3 regions of the Amycolatopsis sp. NPDC043887 genome follow, and region 2 is predicted to be linked to each of the others. Evidence: riboswitches for the same ligand, from Rfam matches in the RefSeq annotation. Region 2 holds a riboswitch; each other region holds the start of a gene.
The links. A riboswitch is a leader RNA that binds a small molecule or an ion and turns the genes downstream of it on or off. The one in region 2 is predicted to bind cobalamin.
Positions count from the first base shown of each region.

Region 1: it holds a riboswitch for cobalamin, as region 2 does, so the genes downstream of both, AC069H_RS17450 (peptidase) here and metE (5-methyltetrahydropteroyltriglutamate--homocysteine S-methyltransferase) in region 2, are expected to answer to the same signal.
Region 3: it holds a riboswitch for cobalamin, as region 2 does, so the genes downstream of both, AC069H_RS18300 (ABC transporter substrate-binding protein) here and metE (5-methyltetrahydropteroyltriglutamate--homocysteine S-methyltransferase) in region 2, are expected to answer to the same signal.

Region 1 is NZ_JBWKEB010000006.1:82,975-86,242, reverse strand. It holds gene AC069H_RS17455 (helix-turn-helix transcriptional regulator) at 1-26, shown strand, start outside; gene AC069H_RS17450 (peptidase) at 212-1,216, opposite strand; cobalamin riboswitch at 1,249-1,375, opposite strand; cobalamin riboswitch at 1,488-1,555, shown strand; gene AC069H_RS17445 (hypothetical protein) at 1,645-3,268, shown strand, end outside.
Region 2 is NZ_JBWKEB010000004.1:68,412-71,679, reverse strand. It holds gene AC069H_RS12485 (ribonucleoside-diphosphate reductase subunit alpha) at 1-150, shown strand, start outside; gene AC069H_RS12480 (ribonucleotide-diphosphate reductase subunit beta) at 225-1,301, shown strand; cobalamin riboswitch at 1,456-1,678, shown strand; gene metE (5-methyltetrahydropteroyltriglutamate--homocysteine S-methyltransferase) at 1,778-3,268, shown strand, end outside.
Region 3 is NZ_JBWKEB010000006.1:247,015-250,282, forward strand. It holds gene AC069H_RS18285 (DUF6790 family protein) at 1-221, shown strand, start outside; gene AC069H_RS18290 (TMEM175 family protein) at 241-876, shown strand; gene AC069H_RS18295 (class I SAM-dependent methyltransferase) at 896-1,639, opposite strand; cobalamin riboswitch at 1,678-1,829, shown strand; gene AC069H_RS18300 (ABC transporter substrate-binding protein) at 1,910-3,268, shown strand, end outside.

The DNA of each region.
Region 1 (3,268 bases), on a different contig from region 2:
CGCGCCGCGTCGCCGCCGGCGAGTGACGCTGCTCGTGACTCGCGTGCCTGGAGGCGGAACTCGCGTGCTCAGAGGCGGAACTCGCGTGCCTGGAGGCGGAATATGCCGCGTGGAGGTCCGCGCGGCGAGTTCCGCCTCTGAGCACGCGAGTTCGGCGTTCAAGCACGCGTGTTCCGTCTCTGAGCACGCGAGTTACGGGGCCAGTCTCACGTCACGGGCAGGCGAGGACCGGGGCCTGCGGACGCCCGCCGCCGTGCAGGTCGCTCAGCGGAACCCTGGCCAGGCCGAGGATCGCCTGCGCGGTCGCGCGCGGGGCGGTCGACGGGTTCAGGCCCGTGGCGTCGTAGGCGATCGCGCCGCGGTCCGCCTCGGCGCCGGCGCAGCCGGTCTGCAGTGACCGCAGGAATTCCCGCGCCTTGATGGCGGCGGCGGGGCGGTGCCCGGCCAGCGCCTGCGCGGCGAGACCGGTGCTGTTCGCGTTCGGCGCGTTGGTGGAGAAACCGAAGCCGCCGTTCGGGTGCTGCTTGGTGACCAGCCAGGAGGTGCCCTCCCCGGCGTTCACCGGGTCACCGGTGGCGCGCAAGGCCTGCACGACCGTCGCGGTCGCGTCGACGTCGCTCGTGCACGTCGCTTCGCCGAAGTTCAGCGGGAAACCGCCGTCGGGGCACTGGGTGCCCGCGAGGAACGTCACGGCCTGCGCCGGGACGTCGCCGGTGCGGTCCAGCGCCAGCAAGGCGAGTGACTGCGAGAGGGCGTTGGAGTAGTCGCCGTATTCGGACCGGTCGGAGAACCGCCCGGACGGCGTCAGCAGCGAGAGCAGGCCCGCCTTCAGGTCGACGCCGCCGAACGACGCCGGGTTCTTGCCGCGAACCTGCGCGGCGAGCAACAGCTTGGCGTGCGCGCCCGCGTACGCCTCGGTGCCGCTGCCGACGTAGCCCGTGGTGATCTCCGGTTTCGCCAGCCAGGTGATCGCCTTGCCCGCGTTCGTGTCCGACACCCCGGCCGCGGCGAACGCGAAGATCGCGTCGATCGTCAAACCCTGGTCGGGGAACTTCTGGCCGCCGAAGTCGGCCTCGAACCTTTCCCCGTCGGCCAGCTGCCTCGCGAGCCAGCCCGCGGCGGCGTCCGCCTTGTTGTGGGTGGCCGCGGCCGCCGCCGGAGCGGCGACCAGCCCGATGCCGCACAGCAGGGCGACAGCGAAAACCAAACGTCTCATGAGAACCCTTTCCCGCATTTCCACGACAGGAGTCGGTGACACCGCGCGACGTGGGTGACCGGGCTCGCCTGGAGGGCACACCGTTGCGGGACAGCGCCGGACTCTCACCGGACTTCCCCCACGACCGCGCTGAATCGGACGAACCGAAGAGTACCGCCAGAGCGCGAGTTTCGATGTGATCCTGGCAACCGACCTGGTCAGCGGTGCCTGCCGGAGGTGATCGAGTGTTAACCTCGATCGGCTCGACAACTGCACACCGCCGCCCGTGACGGGGAAGCCGGTCGAAATCCGGCGCTGTCGCGCAACCGTGGGCCCTTCACCAGGGCGAGCCGGGATACCGAACGGGCGGATGAACGAACCACTGTCGCGATAAACAGGGGTGACCGCGGCGTCCGCGCCTGTCCTCCGTCATGCCGCAAGGAGGAGTCATGCGCCGCCGGTCCCTCGCCGCAGTGGCGTTCGCCGTCAGTGTCGGCGTGGTCGCCGCGCTGCTCACCGGGACGGCCACCGCCGCGAACGATCCTGGCGCTGCGAAGGCGAATTCCCGCTGGCTCGCGACGAAGCTGAAGCCGGACGGCACGCTCGAGAACCCCAACGGGGCCGCATTGCCAGACCACGGCCTGATGCTCGACGTGCTTTTCGCGTTGTACGCGTCGGGCGATGGCGCCAAGGCCGAGCCGATCATGAGGTTCCTCGACGACGAAGGCCACGCCACCGACTACTTCACCTGGGACGGACTGGTCCCCGGTGCCGGATACGACAAGGTCATCGTCGGGGGCTCGCTCGCCAAGACGCTGGTCGCCGCCCAGGTTTCCGGCAGGGACCCGCGACACGTCGACGGGTACGACCTGGTCGCCGAGACCCATGCCGCGATCATGCGCAAGGGCCCCGACAAGGGCCGGATCAGCGACTACTCCAAAGATCCGGACCTCGCCGGCGCGGTGAACAACGACGCGAACACGTTCGGACAGGCGCTCGGCGTCATCGGGCTCGCCGCGGCGGGCGAGAACGACCGGATCGCCATCGACAGGTTGCTGGCCCAGCAGTGTTCCGAGGGCTACTTCCGCCTTGAGTTCAAATACATCCCCACGAACGAGACCGGCGACCATGTCACCCCGAGCGGCGACAAGGTTTCGACCTGCGACGAAGGCAAGCCGCTCGACCTTTCCCCGACCGACGGTGACGCCACCGGTCTCGCGCTCTCGGCGCTGCTGGCCGCACGGAAGGCTGGCGCGACCGGACTCGACGCCCCGATCGCCAAAGCCGTCTCCTGGCTCAAGGCGGACCAGGATCCCGGCGGCGGCTGGGGCGGCGGCGTCAGCACCGAGGCACCGAACACCAACAGCACCGGCATGATCGTCCAAGCGCTCGCCGACGCGGGCGGCGCGGACGCGGCGGTGGACAAGGGTGTGCGGTACCTCAAATCCGCGCAGGCGAACGCCGCCGACTCCGGCACCAGGCTCGCGGGCGAAATCGGCGCGATCGCCTACAACCCCGCCGCCTACGAGGACGCGCGCACCTCGGGTATCAGCGGGGTCGACACCTGGATCCGCGCGGGTGCCCAGGCTTCGCTCGGCTTGTCCCAGATCGGCTTCTACGCGCTCGCGAAGGGCAAAACTCAGCCGCCTACCAGCAGCATCCCGGCTCCCACGACGACCACCATCACGAAGTCGGTGACGCCGCCGCCCAGACCCAGGAATGCAGGCACGACCAGGGCGTCCACGGTCGTCCAGCCACCGGCCACGATCGCCACCCCGGATACGGCGACACCGGCCGCCCGTCTCGGCGCCTACCTGGCGAACCGGCTCACCGGCGGTGACCACGTCGAGGTGACCGAGGACGGCAAGACCTACGTCGACTACGACGCCACCGCCGACGTGGTGCTGGCCCTGCGAGCGCTGGACCAGCAGCCGGACTCCGTCGCCCGCGCGTCGCAGTTCCTGGTGAAGCCGGAAGCCGTACGGGCCTATGCCCACGGCGCGCCCTACGAGCAAGGTGAGGCGTCGTATGCCGAACCGCTCGCGAAACTCGTGCTCGTCGCCGAGTTCGCGA
Region 2 (3,268 bases):
GCCGCGGTCCCGGCCGTGCCGGTCACCGCGCCCGCACCGGCCGCCAAGCCGGAGCCGAAGGAGATGCCGAAGGTCTCGGACGTCGACTTCGTCGCCGCCGACGGCGCCGCCTGCCGGATCGACGACCCCGACTGCGAAGCCTGCCAGTAACGACATCCTCGTGAGTGGTAAGGGCGGTTAGAACCGTCCTTACCACTCACGACGCCTCTTGGAGTGTGCCCTTCATGACCACCTTTGACGCCTCCACCGACGCCACCGGCCTCGGTGAGATCGAAGTCGGCGCCGCCCGCATCAACGTCGACGACAAGCGGATGATCAACGCCCGCGCCGACGTCAACCAGCTGCTGCCGATGAAGTACACCTGGGCGTGGGAGAAGTACCTCGCCGGCTGCAACAACCACTGGATGCCGACCGAGGTCGCCATGCAGGCCGACATCGCGCTGTGGAAGTCGCCCGACGGCCTCACCGAGGACGAGCGCACCATGCTCAAGCGCAACCTCGGTTTCTTCGCCACCGCGGAATCGCTGGTGGCCAACAACATCGTGCTCGCGGTATACCGGCAGATCACCAACCCCGAATGCCGCCAGTACCTGCTGCGCCAGGCGTTCGAGGAGGCCGTGCACACGCACACCTTCCAGTACATCTGCGAGAGCCTCGGCCTGGTCGAGGGCGAGCTGTTCAACATGTACCGCGAGGTCCCGTCCATCTCGGACAAGGACGCGTGGGCGCTGAAGTACACGCAGAACCTGGAGAACCCGGACTTCGAGACCGGGACGCCGGAGGCCGACCAGGCCTTCCTGCGTGACCTCGTCGCGTTCTACGTGATCTTCGAGGGCATGTGGTTCTACACCGGCTTCGCGCAGATCCTGTCGCTCGGCCGCCGGAACAAGATGGTCGGCATCGCCGAGCAGTACCAGTACATCCTGCGCGACGAGTCGATCCACCTGAACTTCGGCATCGACTGCATCAACCAGATCAAGATCGAGAACCCGCACCTGTGGACCGAGGAGTTCCAGGCCGAGGTCCGCACCATGCTGACCGAGGCGTGCGAACTCGAGGTCGCCTACGCCCGCGACACCATGCCGCGCGGCATGCTCGGGCTCTCGGCCGAGCTGATCGAGCAGTACATGCACTTCATCACCGACCGGCGGGCGCAGCAGATCGGTCTCGCGCCGATCTTCGGCGAGACGGAGAACCCGTTCCCGTGGATGTCGGAGGCGATGGACCTCAAGAAGGAGAAGAACTTCTTCGAGACCCGCGTCATCGAGTACCAGTCCGGTGGTGCCCTCGACTGGGACTGAACCCCGAACTCGCGTGCTCAGGCACGTGACTCGCGTGCTTGAACACGGAACACGCCGGGCGGACTTCCGCCCGGCGTGTTCCGTCTCCAGGCACGCGTGTTCCGCCTCCGATCACGTGAGTTACGCCTCCAGTCACGCGAGACCCGAATTCGGTACGCTCCTGGGTGCTACTGGTTCGCCCGGCCTCCCAGGCCGGTCGAGGTAACAGGGAACCCGGTGCGAATCCGGGACTGCCCCGCAGCGGTATGTGGGAACGAAAGCCGTCACCGTGCGAGACACGGTAAAGCACTGGGACATGGCGCCCCGGGAAGCGACGGCCGGTAGGAACGAGCGAGTCGCCCACGAGTCCGAAGACCTGCCCGTGGTACGCGCGCCGACGGCGTGCGTGAGTCCGGGCCTCGTGGGATGGGCACGACCGAACGGCGGTCATCCCCGCGCGCTCCGGGCTCGCCCGACAAGCTCGCGAGGAGAGAGCTGTGACCGAAATCGGCACGACTGTGCTGGGCTACCCCCGGATCGGACCGGACAGGGAACTCAAGCGTTCACTCGAACGCTACTGGGCGGGCAAGATCGACGAGGCCGAACTACTGGGCACCGGCCGCGCGCTGCGCACCAGGACCTGGCGGGAACTCAAGGACGCGGGACTGAAATCCGTCCCCTCCAACACCTTCTCCCACTATGACCAGGTGCTCGACACCACCGAACTGTTCGGAGCGCTGCCGGAGCGCTTCACGACGCTCGGTCTCTCGCCGCTCGACACCTACTTCGCCGCCGCACGCGGGGTGCAGGACGCGCCGGCGATGGAGATGACGAAGTGGTTCAACACGAACTACCACTACCTCGTCCCCGAACTCGGCCCGGACACGACGTTCTCGCTCACCGGCACCAAACCGCTCGACGAATACCGCGAAGCCCGTGCGGTCGGTGTCGAGACCCGGCCGGTGCTGGTGGGCCCGGTGACGTTCCTGCTGCTCGCGAAGCCGGCCGAGACCGCTCCGGAGGACTTCCGACCGCTGGACCTGCTCGACAACCTCCTCGACGGCTACGTCGAGCTGCTGCGCCGACTGCACGACGAAGGCGTCGAGTGGGTTCAGTTCGACGAACCCGCCTTCGCCGCGGACCGCACCGAGAGGGAGCTCAACGCGCTCATCCGCGCCTACCACCGGCTCGCGAAGGAGACCGCGCGGCCCAAGATCCTGGTCGCCGGGTACTTCGGCGGTCTCGGCCGTGGCTTGGGTGTGCTCGCGCGCTCTCCGATCGACGCCATCGCGGTCGACCTCGTCACCGATGAGTCCTTTGTGGACGCCGTCGCCGCCGAACCCGCCCTGCGGGACAAGGAGGTGCTGGCCGGTGTCGTGGACGGGCGCAACGTCTGGCGCACGGATCCGACCCGCGCGCTCAGCCGAGCGGCGATGCTGCTGGGTATCGCGAAATCGGTCAGCGTGTCGACGTCCTGCTCATTGCTTCACGTGCCCTACGACGTCGAGCGGGAGGACGGACTGCACCCGCGTCTGAAGGGCTGGCTCGCCTTCGCCAGGCAGAAGGTCGACGAGGTCGTCTTGCTCGGGCGCGCGCTGAAGGAAGAGGGCGTCGACCTCTCCGCCGCCCGTGCCGCGGCCACGGATCGCGCGACGGCGGCCGACCTGGCCGACAGCGGGGTCCGCGCCCGGCTGGAGGCACTGCGGCCGGAGGACACCGTCCGCTCCCCCTACGCCCGGCGCGCGGCGGCTCAGCAGGCCGCGCTGAAGCTGCCGCCGTTGCCGAGCACGACGATCGGCTCGTTCCCGCAGACCACCGACGTCCGCAAGGCGCGGGCCGCGCACAAGGCGGGTTCGCTGGACGACGCGGGCTACGAAGCCGCGATGAAGGCGGAGATCGAGCGCGTCGTCCGGCTGCAGGAGGACCTCGGCCTGGACGTGCTGGTGCACGGCGAACCCGAGCGCAACGACATGGTGCAGTACTTCGCC
Region 3 (3,268 bases), on a different contig from region 2:
CGCGCGAACGCGTCACCATCGGCATCGGCGGCGGGATGTTCCTCTGGGGAGCCGCGATCGGCCACGTTCACCAGTGGTTCGCCAACGGTGACCACTCCCCCGGCAACACCGGCGGAGTCCTCGTCAACGACATCCTGATCCCGGCGGTCATGATCATCCTTGCCGTGCGATCCCGGCGGCTCGCGACCGTCCCGCGGCCCGCCGCGGAACTCGCCGCCTGAGCCCGCGGGAGCTGTCCTCATGACGACGACACAGACCGACCAAGCGACCGGAAAGGCCGCCGCCGAGCGGCTCAGCGTCTTCGTCGACGCGGTGATCGCGATCGCGCTCACCTTGCTGGCGCTGGATCTCCCGATCCCCCACGGCGACACCACCGGCGCCATGCTGAGCTCGATCTCGGACCACGGCAAGGAATACTTCGCCTTCGCGCTCGGCTTCGCGGTGATCTCCGCCCACTGGCGCGCGCACCACGAGATCTTCCCCTACGTCCGCTCGCTGAGCGGCCGCCTGATCAGCCTCACCCTGGTCTGGCTGTTCATGCAGGTCCTGATGCCGTTCGCGACGCGGGTCATCACCGCCGAGGGAGCGTTCCCGCTCCGGTTCAGCCTGTACGCGATGGTGCAGGTCCTGGCCTCCGCGTCGTTCGCGCTGATCATCAGGGAGATCCGGCGCGAACACCTGTACGTGACCGACGGACCGCCCCGGGTGTTCGCCCAGAGCCTGACGCGCAGCGTCTGCTTGGCCGCGGTGTTCGGGATCTCCGTGCCCGTCTCGTTCCTGACGGACGACGCCGTCGCCTACCTGTGCTGGCTCGCGGCGCCTGTCACGCTCGCCGTCGCCCGCCGCGTCCAGGACCGCAGGTCGTCCGGCACCTGAGCGGCCTGACCGGACCGGGTCAGCGCAGCGCCGTCAGGACGTAGTCGTCGCCGGACTGCCACACCGGCGCCACTTCGGCGAAGCCCGCTTCCCGGAGCAGCCTGGTGTGCTCCTGCGGGCTCAGCCGGTTGCCGTAGCCGGTCGAGATGCCGCGCAACTCGTCGGCCGTGAACCGCTCCCGCAGCGCGGGATCGGCGGCGACCGCCGCCCACCAGGCCTTCCATTCCTCGTTGGCGCCGACCCCGGCACGGACCGCCCGCCGGTTCTTGACCACCTCGGCGAGGTCGCGGACACCGGGTTGTTCGTCGTAGAGGTGGTCGCCGTTGACGAGCGCTCCGCCCTCCCTCAGCGCTCCGGCGAGGTCACGGTAGACGTCGGCGAGCCGCTCGGGACGCAGCCAGTGCAACGCGGTCGTCGAGACGGCGGCGTCGACCGGCCCCCATTTCAGCCAGCCGCTCTCGGCGAGGTCGGCCTGGAGGTACTCGATGTCCGCCTGCCGCGGCCGGGTGGCCCGGGCGAGGGCGAGCAGGAACGGGTCGTTGTCGACGCCGATGACCCGTGCGCGCGGCAGCCGCCCGGCGAGCCTCGTGGCCAGCGATCCCGGGCCGCAGCCGAGGTCCAGCACCAGCGGCTCGGCGACGTCACGGCATACGTGCTCGACGACGTCGATCAGCACGGCGAAGCGTTCTTCGCGGTCCGCGACGTAGCGTTCCTGCTGGATGTCCCACCGGCGCACCCAGTCCGCCGCGAGCTTCTCGTCCACCGGCCTCCCCTTCGTGATCTTGATCCTGTGTAGCACACCCCTGGCATGGGTTACCGTGGGCGCCACAACGCAAGAAGGTGCCCGTCGGGGGAAGCCGGTGTGAATCCGGCGCTGACCCGCAACCGTGAACGGCCTGGGAAGACGTCTCAGCGCCGTGAGCCGGACTGCCCGCCGGGTACCGCCAGCCCCAACTGTCGTGGAGTACGGAGCGGGGTCCCGTTCACGTGCGGCCGCGCGCCCGGGACAGTGCTCGATGTCCCGGAGGTTCCTATGACGCGCCATCCGCTCACCCGCCGGCGGCTGCTCGCCCTGGCCGCTCTCACGCCGCTGGCCGCGTGCGGGACCGCGCCGGCGGATACCGGCCGGTTGAGGGTCGCGTTCGCCGCGGGCGGCTCGAAGGAGACCCTGGACCCGTCTCAGGTCTCCCTTTTCGTCGACCAAGCGCGGGCCAAGGCGCTCTTCGACACGCTGGTCGCCTACAACGCCGACACCTCGTTGCGGCCGCGGCTGGCCGAGTCCTGGGAAAGCGACGATTCCGGCACACGCTGGCGGATCCGGCTGCGGCGAGCGGCCTTCCACGACGGCCGTCCGGTCACGGCGGACGACGTGCTCTACACCTTCCGGCGGATCGCCGATCCCGCACTGGCGTCCTCATCACGGCAGTACTTCGCGAAGGTGGACTTCGGCCGCAGCAAAGCGGTGTCCCCTGCCGAAATCGAGCTGACACTGACGGCTCCCGACTTCGAGTTCCCGTCGGGCTGGGGCGCTCCCGGCGCGGAGATCGTGCCCGCCGGGACGACGGATTTCACGGCACCGGTCGGCTCCGGTCCGTTCCGTTTCGTCTCGTTCACCCCCGGCGGGCCGGCGGTGTTCCGCAAGAACGAGTCCCATTGGGACGGCGCGCCGGGCATCGACGAGCTGGAATTCGTACCGGTCAACGAGGAAGCCGCACGCGTCAACGCCTTGCTGTCCGGGCAGGTCGACTACGCCCACGATCTCGCGGCCGGTACCGCGGCCCGCTTGGCCGGTGACGGGCGCGTCTCGTTGCTCGAAGCCAAGGGAACGACGATGCAGGGCATGATGCTGCGCGTGACGCGGCCGCCGTTCGCCGATCCGAGGCTGGTGCGCGCCGTACTGTCCGGAGTGGACAGAGAAGCGCTGAACCGCGTCGCACTGGCCGGACGCGGCGAGATCGGCAACGACCTGTTCGGCAAAGGACTCCGCGGGTACGCCACCGGCATCCCCCAGCGCGGCCGCGATGTCGAGGCGGCCCGCTCACTCGTCCGGGAGGCGGGCGCGGAGGGGCTGGCCTTCGCCGTCGAAACCAGCGACGTCGATCCGGGCTTCGCCACCGCGGCCACCCTGATTTCCCAGCAGCTCGGGGAAATCGGGCTGAAGGTCACACCGAACACGCGCGCGTCGAGCACCTATTTCAGCGAGATCAAGACCAAGGGGGTCGCCGCGCTCACCCGTACGGCGACCCTGCCGGTGCCGACGTTCCTCAATCAGCGCTTCCGGACCGGCGGTTCGAACAACGTCAACGGTTTCGCCTCGCCGGGGTTCGACGCCCTCATGGACCGGGCCGCGGCCACCCCGGACGAGAGTGCCCGGCTGGCGCTGTTCGGTGAC